One region of the Pengzhenrongella sp. genome, then DNA from elsewhere that is predicted to be linked to it. Evidence: riboswitches for the same ligand, from Rfam matches in the RefSeq annotation. Region 1 holds a riboswitch; each other region holds the start of a gene.
The links. A riboswitch is a leader RNA that binds a small molecule or an ion and turns the genes downstream of it on or off. The one in region 1 is predicted to bind cyclic di-AMP.

Region 1 (4,274 bases):
GTGTCGAGTACACCCGTGAGGACGACGAACCGGTGAACCGGGCCGCCCGGTCGGTGTCCCCGCTCAGCGCACCGGTGACCCCCCGGGTGACGCCCGAGCCGACCGTGTCGTTGGCGTATCCGGTCCAGTCCAGCGCTGACCCGCTGGTCTCCCCCAGGCGCCAGTACGCGGCCGGGTTCGCCGCCATGATCGTGGCGGCGTACGTGCTCAGGGTTCCCCCCGAGGACACGGTCACGCTCACCGACGGCGAGGTCACGGCGTTCCCGAACGCGTCGCTCTCGACGACCTTGTAGCTGTGCACGCTGCCGTTCACCAGGCCCGTGTCGGTGAACGACAACCGCGAGAGCTGCCAGGACCGAGCCTGTCCGGTCGTGGTGTAGACGGGGGTGGAGGAGCTGTCCCGGAGCACCTTGTAGGTCAGCGTCTCGTTGTCCGCGTCCCAGTTCGTCGGCCAGGACACCTGCGCCGTGCCGGCAGCCCTCGAGGTCGCGACGGGCTGCAGGGCCGAACCGGTCAGGCGCGGCCCGAGCTTGTTCGTCGACTTCGCCGCAACGCCCATGCGTACCAGGCCCTGTTGCGATTGCCCGTTGACGGTGAGGAACTCCCCGCCGAAGACGACGTAGTCACTGTTCCCGGTGACGTGCCACGCGGCCTGGCCCTGGCCGGTGAACGTCCCCTTGGTCATGTCCGGGTAGTAGTTCAGCTGCGCGGGCGCCCGATAGCCCTGCCAGTCGTAGTAGTTCGCCACCGGGTTCGGCGTGATCGTCATGGCCGTCGACTTGGTGAACGCCAGGGCGTACCGGTACGCGCCCTCGGGGTAGGCGCCGATGTTTCCGCAGTAGTGCACGTGCCCGACGCTGTACACCGAGTCCTGGCCGGGGTTGGCGAACACCGAGTACGTGTCACCGTGGCAGTCCTCGACCCACACGATCGCACCGGTGTTCGGGTCCGCCGCGAACACACCCTCGAGGTTCCCGGCGCTGCTGGAGTCCTTGATGAACGCGAAACCCGAGCCGTAGACCAACGTGCCGTCGGTCACCAGGGACATGATCCCCGCGCCGTAGCCCCAGTCCTGGATGACCGCGTTCGCGGCCCAGGCCTGCACCGCCCCGGTCGACGTCGAGACCGCTCCCGAGCCGAGCGCGGCCACGTTGTTCAGCGTCGTGAAGCGCCCGCCCACGATGAGCCGGGAGTTGTCCGGGCTCAGCACCAGCGCCTCGACCTGCGCCGACTGCGCGGACGCCTTCCAGGACAACAACCCGCCCTTCGTGGCGCTGATCGCGGCCAGGCGGTAGTGCGTGACGCCGCCCACCGTGTTGAAGTTGCCGCCGAAGTAGATCGTGGTCGGCGTCGAGACGATCGCCCGCACCGCAGCGTTCGCGCCGACGGTGAAGCCCGCCACGCGCACCCCGGTCGCCCGGTCGAGCACCGCGATCCGGTTCTGCGGCGACCCGTTCACGTGCGTGAAGTCACCACCGACGTACAGGCGGGTGCCGTCCAGGGACGCCGTGATGACGTACGCCGGCCCGTCCAGGACCGGCGCCCACGAGTCGATCAGGACGCCGGTCGCGAGGTCGTACGCCAACAGGTTGGAGCGCGCCACCGTCGAGGTCCCCGCGGCGGCGCCCGCGGGCCGCGCCGTGGTGAACTGCCCGGCCACGTAGACCGTCCCGTCGACCACGACCTGCGACCACGCGACCCCGTCGATCTGGACCGTGGGCAACGCGTCCGCCGCCACCGTCGCCGGCGTCCCGGGATCAACCGGCGCCGAGTCGGCACGCGCGGGCACCGGCGGACCGGCGAGCGTCAGACCGGCGACAAGGAGCGCAGCGGCCGCGAGGCTCGCCACCATCCGGCGGATGGCGCCGCGGTGCGATCGGGTGCGCTGTGCCATGGTCCGACTCCCGAGAGGGTCCGCCTCGCTCGTCGGCGAGGTGCTCGACTCGAATTAGCATAAGGGGACAAACTGGGCATCCGATCCAGTCCTCGCCACGTTTTCACCCGGTCCGAAAGTTCGGGGCGCAGACCTGTGCGCGCCGCCGAAAGGCGCCTCGAAGGGCGTCGTCGGGCCAGCCCCCGCCGGTCCGGCGGCGCTGGGCGTCCGGGCCCGTTTTTCGACTTTCGCCTGATTGCGGTTACCCTCAATCGTCCCCGGGCCACGCTGGGGACGGCTGAGGTGGACCGCCGAGTCCTGCTACCACCGAGGTCACACAACTTTCTCGCTGGCAGGAGCGGGGGACCCACGTACTGCGGGCACCGGAAACGGTGTCCTTGGGGTTAAGTCGATCGAGAACTTCGACCGGCCGGGCGCAACTCCCGCCCGAACCCGACAGCTGACCCCGTAGGCGACCGGAGAGGTCACTATGCCCGTCAGCCTGAACACCGCCCGCCACCGCGCGGTCGGCCGTCCCGCCACTCCACTTTCCGACCTCGCGGAGAACGCCACCGACGGTTTCGCGCTCGCGGGCCGTCGGACCGCCGTCGTCGCCGCCGCCACCGGGCTGATCGTCTCGGCGTTCGCCGCACCCGCCACGGCCGCCCCGTCAGTCGAGAGCTCCCCCCGGGTGCCCGCCGTCGATACCTCCGCGCTGACCTCCTCGGCGCGTGCGGCCATCGAGACCGCGCCCGCGGTCACGGTCGCCAAGAACGCGACCTGGACGTTCGACGCCCCGGCCGTCAAGCTCGTCACCGACCCGCCGCCACCGCCGCCCAAGCCTGTGGTGCCGGTCGCTCCTGCGGCGTCGCGCTCGTCCGTGCGCACCGTTGCCCCCACGATGGCCTTCTCCGGCAGCGCGGTCCTGGAGATCGCCGCCCGCTATGTCGGGGTGCCCTACGTCTGGGGCGGCACGACGCCGAGCGGCTTCGACTGCTCCGGCTTCACCGGCTACGTGTACGCCCAGCTCGGCATCACGCTGCCCCGCACGGCCAGTGCACAGGCCGGCGCCGGCACCGTGGTGTCCCGCGCGGACGCCCGGCCCGGTGACCTGATCTCCTCCCCCGGCCACATCGCGATCTACGCCGGTGGCGACCAGCAGATCGACTCGCCGAAGCCCGGCTCGACGATCCAGTTCCGCGGCATCTGGCAGTCCAACCCGGTCTTCATCCGGGTCGGCTAGACCCGCTAGACCGCTAAACCCGCTTGACCACAGCACAACCCCGCAACGTCCGAGCGTTGACGTCCTATAGGACGTCAACGCTCGGACGTTAGCGGGGGTTTTCTGTTTGGGGGGGTTCCTCTGTTGAGGGATCTTCTGGCGTCTGGTCGATACCCCTGCAGGGCTCAGTGGAAGCGGCGCAGGCGCAGGCTGTTGGTGACCACGAAGACCGAGGAGAACGCCATCGCGGCGCCCGCGATCATCGGGTTGAGCAGGCCGGCCGCGGCGAGCGGCAACGCTGCGAGGTTGTAGGCGAAGGCCCAGAACAGGTTGCCCTTGATCGTGCCGAGCGTGCGGCGGGAGAGTCGGATCGCGACGCCCGCCGCTCGCAGGTCGGACCGGACCAGCGTCAGGTCGCTCGCCTCGATGGCCACGTCCGTGCCGGACCCCATCGACAGCCCGAGGTCGGACTGTGCGAGCGCCGCGGCGTCGTTCACCCCGTCACCGACCATGGCCACGACGAGTCCCTGTGCCTGCAGGCGCCGGACGACGTCGACCTTGCCGGCCGGCAGGACCTCGGCGACGACGTCGGACGCCTCGATGCCGACCTGCGCAGCGACGGCTGCGGCCGCGCGCGCGTTGTCCCCCGTGAGCAGCACCGGGCGGAGCCCGAGCCGGCGCAGCTCGGCGATGGCCTCGGCGCTGGTGGGCTTCACGGTGTCCGCGACGACGATGACGCCCCGGACCTCACCGTCCCAGCCGACCCACACCGGGCTCCGGCCCGACCGCTCGGCCTCGTCCGCAGCGTCGAAGAGCTCGGCCGGCGCGCGCTGAGCCCATTCCTGCGCAAGCCAGTCCCGCCGCCCCACGACGACGGCGTGGGTGTCGACCACTCCCCCGACGCCCCGGCCAGGGGTGTTCGCGAACGACTCGACCGGCGGCAGTGCGCCGAGGCGCGCGATCGCGCCCTCTGCGACGGCGCGCGCGATCGGGTGCTCGGAGGCATGCTCGAGGGCGCCGGCGAGGCGCAGCACCTCCGACTCGGCCACGCCGTCGGCCGCGATGACCTCGACGAGGCTCATCCGGCCGGTGGTCACGGTTCCGGTCTTGTCGAGCACGATCGTGTCGACCCGGCGGGTGGACTCCAGGACCTCGGGACCCTTGATCAGGATGCCGAGC
Region 2 (4,274 bases), on a different contig from region 1:
GTCCGACGCCGGCGAGCCGTCCACGCCCACGACGATGCGGCGGATCGGGGCGGGCGGCGCCAGGTCGACGTCGCCCTCCCGGTTCGCGGCGCGCATCGGCACCACGACCGTCGGGCAGTGCGCGTGCGCGGGCAGCGCCGAGGAGACGGTGCCGAGCAGCCGGTCGGCGAACCCGCCCCGGCCCCGCGTGCCCACCACGGCGAGCCGCACCTTGCGGGACATCTCCACCATGACCCCGGTGGCGTCCCCGGTCGCGACGGTCGTCGTGACCTTCGCGCCGCGGGCCTCCGCCCGGACCTGGGCTTCGGCGAGCACCGCCCGGGCGCCCGCCTGGATCGCGGTGTCGTCGAGCGCCGCGTAGCCACCGTCGAGCGAGGCGGCGGTGAACGAGGGAAGGGAGTAGGCACACACGAGCTGCACAGCAAAGCCGTGGGTCAGCGCCGCGGCGACCGCCCAGTCCAGGGCGTGCAGGCTGGCGTCGGAGCCGTCCACACCGACCAGCACTACGTCATCGCGCGTCATGGTCTTTCCTTCCGGCATGCCGGACCAATTTCGGTCAGGTCTGTGTAAGAAAATACCCCGGACTTGGCCCGGACTGCACGGTCCTTTGACCTGACGGGAGGGTGTTTCGCGCTGCAGGTCAGGCCACGAGGTAGGCCGTCCACGACGGGTCGGTCCGGACCGTGGCCGCGAACAGCGCGGCTGCCCCGCGCGGTGGGTGCGGAACGAACGGCAACTCCCACCCGAGCTCGACGAGCAGCCGGTCCGCCTTGCGGTGGTTACATCGGCTGCACGCCGCGACGACGTTCGTCCACTCGTGCCGGCCACCGCGCGAGCGCGGCTGCACGTGGTCCACCGTGTCCGCCAGCCCGCCGCAGTAGGCGCACCGGTTCTTGTCGCGGTGCAGCACTGTGCGCCGGCTCGGGGGGACGGTCCGGCGGTGCGGCACGTGCACGTAGCGGACCAGGCACATCACGAGCGGCAGCGGAACCGCGGAGTGCTCGGAGTGCAGCACGCGACCGTCCGTCTCGAGCACCATGGCCTTGCCATTGAGCACCAGGACGACGGCGCGGTGCACGCTCACCACGCACAGTGGCTCAAGACTCGCGTTGAGCAGCAACGTCCGTCGGGGTGGCGCCGCGGGCATCAGCACGGTGAGCTCCAGGACCTGATCGTCGGACCCGCCTGGCTGGCGGGCCGCAATGTGGAGGTACAAGCGCGACAAGCGTAACCTCACCGCCCAAGTCATTACCGACCGGGGCTGCGCGGAGCCCTCATCCGGGCGCACGAGGACCCCGGGGCGCGGTGCGCGCCGCCGGGGTCCGCGTCACGACTGTGCTCGAGGCCCGTCGATCCAGCCGCGGTCAGGCGACCCGGATGAAGGTGGGGTTGGACTGCCAGATGCCACGGAACTGGATCGTCCCGCCGGGCTTCGGTGCGTCGATCTCCTGGTTGCCGCCGGCGTAGATCGCGACGTGGCCGGAGGTCCAGATGAGGTCGCCGGGCAGCGCGTCGGCGCGGGACACGACGGTGCCGGCGTAGCGCTGGGCCGAGGACGTGCCGCCGATCGACTTGCCGAGCTGTGCGTACACGTAGGACGTGAAGCCGGAGCAGTCGAAGCCGCTCGGCGTCTTGCCACCCGAGACGTACGGCACGCCGACGTAGCGGGCGGCGATCTCGAGGACGGCGTTGCCGGAGACCGACTGCGGCACGGCCGACGTCGCCACTCCGGTCGCAGCCTCGGGAGCGGCGGTCCGAACGCTCGAGCGCGACGCGGCCTTGACGACCCGCGGCACGACCTTGGGCGGCGGCGGCGGGTCGGTGACGAGCTTGACGGCCGGGGCATCGAACGTCCAGGTCGCGTCCTTCGCCACCGTGACGACCGGCGCGGACTCGAGCGCGGCGCGGGCCGAGGAGGTCAGTGCCGAGGTGTCCACGGCGGGAACCGACGACGCCGGCTTCTCGGTCGTGGGCACGGCGGAGGCCGGTGCAGCGATGGTCGACACGACCAGGCCCGCGGCCGCCGCGACGATCGCGGACCGGCGGCCGACGATGCTGAGCGAGCCGGTGGCTGCTGCGGCGAAATCGGAGAGGGGGGTTGCGGGTCGGTGCGCGGAACGGTGGCGGGCAGGGCTCACAGTCGTCACGTCTTGCCTCCAGACGCCTACGAGGTCAGCTGTCGGGTTCGGATGGGAGGAACACACCCGGCCGGCCGGCCGTCGTTACCGACGTCCACCCGGCTTCACCCCAAGGACACCGTCACCGGCATCCACACACTTGGGTCCCCCGCCCCTGCCGGCGAAGTCGTACGGAACCCCTTGCGGCGGCAGGATTAGGCATTCCGCTCAAGGTCTCCACCGGACAAGAGATCCGAGGAGCGAGTCGAACGTACTGGACCCCGCCGTCGAATGTCACGTTCTGATTACGGTGACGGATGTCACAGCGCGATCGCCGTCATAGCACGGCGGCGGGCGAGGGCCGACGCCCAAGGGCCGGCGAGCTCGCCGGACGCACACGAATGCGCAGGTCGCAGCGGTGAGATCCGCCCGGTCACGCAGGCGTCAGCCGGCGACGACGAAGATGTGGCGGGAAACCTCGTCGGGCAGATCGAGGAAGATCTCCGCGCCCGGCGCGCCGACGATCAGGACGTTCGGGCCCCGCTCGACGGAGATCTCCGAGCCCGGCGTCACCCCGGCGCTCTCGAGACGGACCAGCAGCTCGATGTCCGTCTGGAGCGGCTCCCCGAGGCGCGCGACGACGGCGCGCGCAGGTTCACCGTTCACCGGCGCGACCTCGGCGAGCGCCACGACGCCGTGCAGGAAGTCCTCCTGCTCGCGCTCCTCCCCCAGCTCGGCGAGGCCCGGGATCGGGTTGCCGTACGGCGAGTGGTGCGGGTGGTCGAGCAGGTTGAGCAGGCGCTTCTCCACGCGGTCGCTCATCACGTGCTCCCACCGGCACGCCTCCTCGTGGACGAACTCCCAGTCCAGCCCGATGACGTCGGTGAGCAGGCGCTCGGCGAGGCGGTGCTTGCGCATCACGCGCGTCGCCTTGAGCAGCCCGGCCTCGGTGAGCTCGAGGTGCCGGTCGCCGCTGACGATGACGAGCCCATCGCGCTCCATGCGGGCGATGGTCTGCGAGACGGTCGGGCCGGAGTGCCCGAGGCGCTCGGCGATCCGCGCGCGAAGCGGGACGATGCCTTCCTCAGCCAGCTCGAAGATGGTCCGCAGGTACATCTCGGTGGTGTCGATCAGGTCACTCACGGCAACTGCCTCCAGGTAAGTCAATTCACGCGCTGACGACAGGCTACGTGCTATGGACGCTGCACTGGTGGCCCGTGTCACGAGCGAGCGCCTAGGCTCGCGCCGTGCCCGAGCCCACTGCCGTCCAGACCCCCGCCGCGATCCCCGACATCGTCATCCCCGCCGGGATGCTGCCCGGCGACGGGCGCTTCGGCTCCGGCCCGAGCAAGGTACGACCCGACCAGGTCGCGGCGCTCGCAGCGGTCGGCGGCACGCTGCTGGGCACCTCGCACCGGCAGGCGCCGGTGCGCTCGCTCGTCGGGCGCATCCGGCGGGACCTGGCCGACCTGTTCGCGCTGCCCGACGGCTACGAGGTCGCGCTGGGCAACGGCGGGTCGACGGCGTTCTGGGACCTCGCGTCCCTGTGCCTGGTGCGGGACCGCGCCCAGTTCGCGTCGTTCGGGGAGTTCGGTGCGAAGTTCGCCGCAGCCGTGCACCGAGCCCCGTTCCTCGCCGATCCGACGATCCGGCGCGCCGAGCCGGGCGGGCTCGCCCTGCCGGAGCTCCAGGACGGCGTCGACGTGTACGCGTGGCCGCACAACGAGACGTCGACCGGGGTGATGGCGCCGGTGCGCCGCGTCCCCGGCTCGAGCGAGCAGGGCGCGCTGACCGTCGTGGACGCGACGTCGGCCGCGGGCGGGCTCGCCGTCGATGTCGCGGAGACCGACGCGTACTACTTCGCGCCGCAGAAGTCCTTCGCGTCCGACGGCGGGCTGTGGCTCGCGCTGCTCTCGCCCGCCGCCGTCGAGCGCGCGACGCAGATCGAGACGAGCGGACGCTGGGTGCCGCAGTTCCTGTCGCTGAGCACCGCGATCGTGAACTCGCGCGCGGACCAGACGCTGAACACCCCGGCGATCGCGACCCTCGTGCTGCTCGCGGAGCAGCTCACCTGGATGCTAGACAACGGCGGCCTGCCCTGGGCCGCTGCGCGGACCGCGACCTCCGCGGGCCACCTGTACGACTGGGCGCAGGCGC
Region 3 (4,274 bases), on a different contig from region 1:
ACGGGAGTTGACCGATTTGCCTGTCCAGTGGGTCATTTCGGTCACTTGTGCACCATGCTCCGCACGGACGGATCGATCCGCAGGGTTCGGACGCCGACGGTTCTTCGCTCTCGAACGCTCGCAGTCACCCAGGCGACCGCGAGCCAACCGCCGCGACCTCAGTTGTTCTCGGGCTTGGCCGCTCTGACCGGAACGGGCGGCACCACCGGCACGCCTGCGGGCATCTGCTTGAGGATCTCCTTGATCGTGCCCAGGCCGGCTGCTCCCTGACCGATCACGGACATCAGCATCGAGTTGACGCCCTCCGCGCCGTTCAGCACGTTCATGTTGTCGACGTTCGCGAAGGCCTGCGCGGCGGCGGCAACGATCTCCGGGTAGTTCTGCGCGAGCTGCTGCATCACGACCGCCTCGGAGTTGGTCGCGAGCGCCTGGGCACGGCGCTCGATGGCCTCCGCGTCGGCGAAGCCCTTGGCCCGGATCGCGGACGCCTCCGCGTCACCGACCGCCTTGGTCGCCGCGGCCTGCCCCTCACCCTCGGCCCGCACGGCCTCGGCGAGCGCGCTGCGTCGCGACTTCTCGGACACGCCGTTCAGCCGGACCTTCTCGGCGTCCGCCTCCGCGGCAGCGATCACCGAGGCCCGGCGCGCCTCCGCCTCGGCGATCGCGGCGTTCCGGGCCGCCTGCGCCTCCTGCTCCACGCGGTAACGGGCCGCGTCCGCGGGCCGGCGCACCTCGGCCTCGAGCTGCTGCTCGCGCCGCGCCGCCTCGAGCTTGGCGACCTCGGTCTCCTGCACGACGACGAGCTGGCGCGCCGCGGCGGCGGCCAGCGGCCCGGCCTGCGCGGCCGTGGACGCCGCCTGGTCGACCTCGGCCTGGTACTGCGCCTGGGAGATCTTGGACTTGCGCACCGCGTCCGCCTGGATCGCCTGCGCGGCCGCCTCGGCCTCGGTGGCCTGCTGGTTGGCCTGCGCCTGCGCGATCCGGGCGTTCCTCTCGACCGCGGCCGCGTGCGGCTTCGCGAGGTTCTGGATGTAGCCGGTCGGGTCCTCGAGGTCCTTGATCTGCAGGGTGTCGATCACCAGCCCCAGCTTCTCCAGCTCGACCCCGGCCGCGTTGCGGGTCTCCTGGGTGAGCCGCTCACGCTCGCGGACGAGCTCCTCCATGGTCAGCGACCCGATGATCGAGCGCAGGTGACCTTCGAAGACGTTGACGATCTTCGCCACCATGGTCGCCTGGTTGTCCAGGAACCGGCGTGCCGCATTGGCGATGGACGCGTCGTCGTCGCCGACCTTGAAGATGACGACGCCGCGCACGGTGACCTGGATGCCCTGCGTGGTGACGCAGGTGACCTCGAGCGCCGCCTCGCTGATGTCGAGGGAGAGCCGTCGCACGGTCTGGACGCCGGGGAACACGAGCGTGCCCCGCCCGGTCACCACCTTGAAGCCCAGCGCGCTGCCCGGGTCGCCGGCCCTGAGCCCGGAGATGATGAGCGCCTCGTTCGGCTCGGCGACCTTCCACATGCTGCGGAAGATTCCCATGCCGACGATCACGGCAACGACCGCGACCCCCACCCAGATGATCAGTCCACTGTCCATGACCCGTCGAGCTCCTTGGTCGAAGGGCGGCGCCCGTGCGGCGATCGCCCACCGGATAGTAGGCCGCAGGACGGCGCGGCAATGCCTGCAAGGAACGTCAATCCGGCGACATTTTTCCACGTGAGGAGGCAAACCATGCGAAGACGACCGCTCGGCGTCGTGACCCTCTCCCTGAACCTCTGGCGGGTGTCGGACGCGGCAGGGGAGGCCCCTGACACCTGGCTGCGCATCGACCTCGGGGAGTTCCAGCTGTGGCGCCACTGCGGCATGATCTCCGGCTCGTGGTCCGCGACCGACACCCTGTTCCTCACCTCCGTCACGGAGTTCTACACCCAGCCGCCGGTCGTCACGGACGAGGCCAGCAAGGGCCGCTGGGCCGTGGATGACCACGGCCGGCTGCTGACGACCTCGGGCTTCTCCACGGAGATCGGCTGCGCCGGTGCGCCGGTCCCCTCGTGGGTCGCGACCGCCCGCCGAGCGGCCTCCGACGGCGACCGGCTCGTGCTGCTCGGTCAGGACGGAGCCGACCTCGGCCGGCTCACGCGGAGTTGACGCGAATCCGTCGGCCGTGACCTGCGGCGATGTACTCCGATATCGACGATTTGTCCGCACATTGCGCGGCCGGGGTTAGGGTCGGGTGTCCCCGGGATATCTCGTGGGTACGCCAGAGGTGGACCGCCGAGTCCTACCGCCACCGAAGGCACAAGACGTTCTCGCTGGTAGGAGCGGGGGACCCACGTATTTTCGGGCACCGTAGAGGGTGTCCTTGGGGTGAAGCCGGTCGAGATCCTCGACCGGCCGGGCGTAACTCCCGCCCGAACCCGACAGCTCACCCCGCAGGCGACCGGAGAGGTCACCATGCCCGTGAGCCCGAGCACCGGCCGCCACCGCGCCGTCGGCCGTCCCACCACAGCCCTGACCGACTTCGCCGAGACCGCGTCGGGCAGCCTTGCCCAGGTCGGTCGTCGGACCGCTGTCGTCGCCGCCGGATCCGGGCTCATCATGTCTGCGCTCGCCGCGCCCGCGGTGGCCGCGCCGGCGGTGTCCGCCCCGGTCACCCAGAGCACCGCCCGGGTCCCGTCCATCGACACCTCCGGGCTGACGGCGTCCGCGCGCGCCGCGATCGAGACCGCACCGGCAGTCACGGTCGCGAAGGACGCCACGTGGACCTTCGACGTCCCGGTGCTCAAGGTCGTCGCCGACCCCCGGGCGAAGCCGCGCGTCGCGCCGGTCGCCTCGCGCAGCGTCGAGCGCGCGCCCGCACCGGCGAGCGCAGGCCGGAGCGGGATCATGGAGATCGCCAAGCGCTACCTCGGGGTGCCATACGTGTGGGGCGCGTCCTCGCCGAGCGGCATGGACTGCTCGGGATTCACCACCTACGTGTACGCGCAGCTCGGGATCACCCTGCCGCACTCCTCCGCGGCGCAGCGCTACTCGGGCCGGGTCGTCTCGCGTGCGGACGCCCTGCCGGGCGACCTGATCACGACCCCCGGCCACGTGGCCATGTACGCCGGTGGCGACATGCTCATCGATGCGACGCCGGGCAACGTCATCCGCTTCCACGCGATCTACCAGTCCAACCCCGTGTTCATTCGGGTCGGCTGACCGCAGCACGCACCACCCTCGAGCCGAGTCGGGCGGACGCCGCGGCCGCAGGGCCTCAACTTCGCTGCCCTGCTGTCGATCCTGTCCACCATGGGGATCTCCTTCCTGCACACCACGCTGCCCGCGGGTCGGCGGTGGGCTGTTCGCGCGGGTCTGTGGGCGCTGGCGGCGCTCGTGGCGGCGAACGTCGTCGTCTCCTCGCCGCTGCTCGGGAGCCGAATGACCGGCTCGACGTTGAGCATGGTGCTGATGAGCTCGGTCTCGGCGCTCAGCGCCTCGCTCATGTTTGCCCGAGCGCGGCTGGTGCCGTCCGGTCGCCTGCCCTGGATCCTGTTCGGGTTCGGGATAGTCGTGGGAGTCGCCGCGAATTTCTACTCCGCGGCCGTGCTGCCGTTCCTGGATCCGCGGCCGTTCCCGTCCTGGGCGGACGCCGGCTGGCTCGCGCCGTATCCCCTCGCGTACGTGGCGATCGCCCTGTTGCTGCGCGCTCGGGTCGCGCACTGGCACGCCTCGACCTGGCTCGACGGGCTCGTCGCGTCCTGCGGGCTGGGCGCAGTTGCGATCGCCTGGGTGTTCGACAAGGTGCTGGTGCCCAAGAAGGGCAGCATCGCCCACGTCGCCACCGCAATTGCCTACCCGTCAGCGGCGCTCCTGATCCTCGTCCTGCTGGTCGGAGCCTTCGGCGTGCTGGGCTGGCGGGTCGGCGCGGTGTGGTGGCTGGTGACGGGTTCCGTGGCCTGGACCGTGCTCGGCAACGTGGTGTACCTCTTCCAGGCCGCGACCGGGACGTACCGGATCGGGAGCTGGCTGGACGTCACCTGGGTCTTCGGGATCGCCCTGCTCGCACCCGCGGCCTGGGCCCGCAGCGCCGAACGCGCGCCGCGGAAGATGGGCGACTGGGCGCTGTTGGCGGTGCCGCTGCTGTTCGCCACCACGTCCTTGGTGCTGCTGGTGGCCGCCGGTGTGGACGATGGACCTGGCGACCGCCTCGTCGTGTGGCTGGCCGGGGCCACCATCTGCCTCGCGCTCGCGCGCACCACGCTCACCCTGCGGGAGGTCCGCAGCCTCGGCGAG

Region 2: another riboswitch for cyclic di-AMP. It lies ahead of VIM26_RS19765 (C40 family peptidase); the one in region 1 lies ahead of VIM26_RS14785 (C40 family peptidase).
Region 3: another riboswitch for cyclic di-AMP. It lies ahead of VIM26_RS22770 (C40 family peptidase); the one in region 1 lies ahead of VIM26_RS14785 (C40 family peptidase).

Annotation. Positions count from the first base shown of each region.
Region 1 is NZ_DATCNW010000255.1:3,199-7,472, forward strand. Features, by position in the region: gene VIM26_RS14780 (PKD domain-containing protein) at 1-1,894, opposite strand, end outside; cyclic di-AMP (ydaO/yuaA leader) riboswitch at 2,189-2,362, shown strand; gene VIM26_RS14785 (C40 family peptidase) at 2,364-3,116, shown strand; gene VIM26_RS14790 (heavy metal translocating P-type ATPase) at 3,281-4,274, opposite strand, start outside.
Region 2 is NZ_DATCNW010000344.1:116-4,389, forward strand. Features, by position in the region: partial or broken gene VIM26_RS19755 (universal stress protein) at 1-522, opposite strand, end outside; gene VIM26_RS19760 (HNH endonuclease) at 641-1,147, opposite strand; gene VIM26_RS19765 (C40 family peptidase) at 1,365-2,147, opposite strand; cyclic di-AMP (ydaO/yuaA leader) riboswitch at 2,146-2,349, opposite strand; gene VIM26_RS19770 (metal-dependent transcriptional regulator) at 2,562-3,260, opposite strand; gene serC (phosphoserine transaminase) at 3,428-4,274, shown strand, end outside.
Region 3 is NZ_DATCNW010000401.1:24,100-28,373, forward strand. Features, by position in the region: gene VIM26_RS22760 (SPFH domain-containing protein) at 159-1,595, opposite strand; gene VIM26_RS22765 (hypothetical protein) at 1,731-2,147, shown strand; cyclic di-AMP (ydaO/yuaA leader) riboswitch at 2,300-2,452, shown strand; gene VIM26_RS22770 (C40 family peptidase) at 2,454-3,200, shown strand; partial or broken gene VIM26_RS22775 (hypothetical protein) at 3,291-4,274, shown strand, end outside.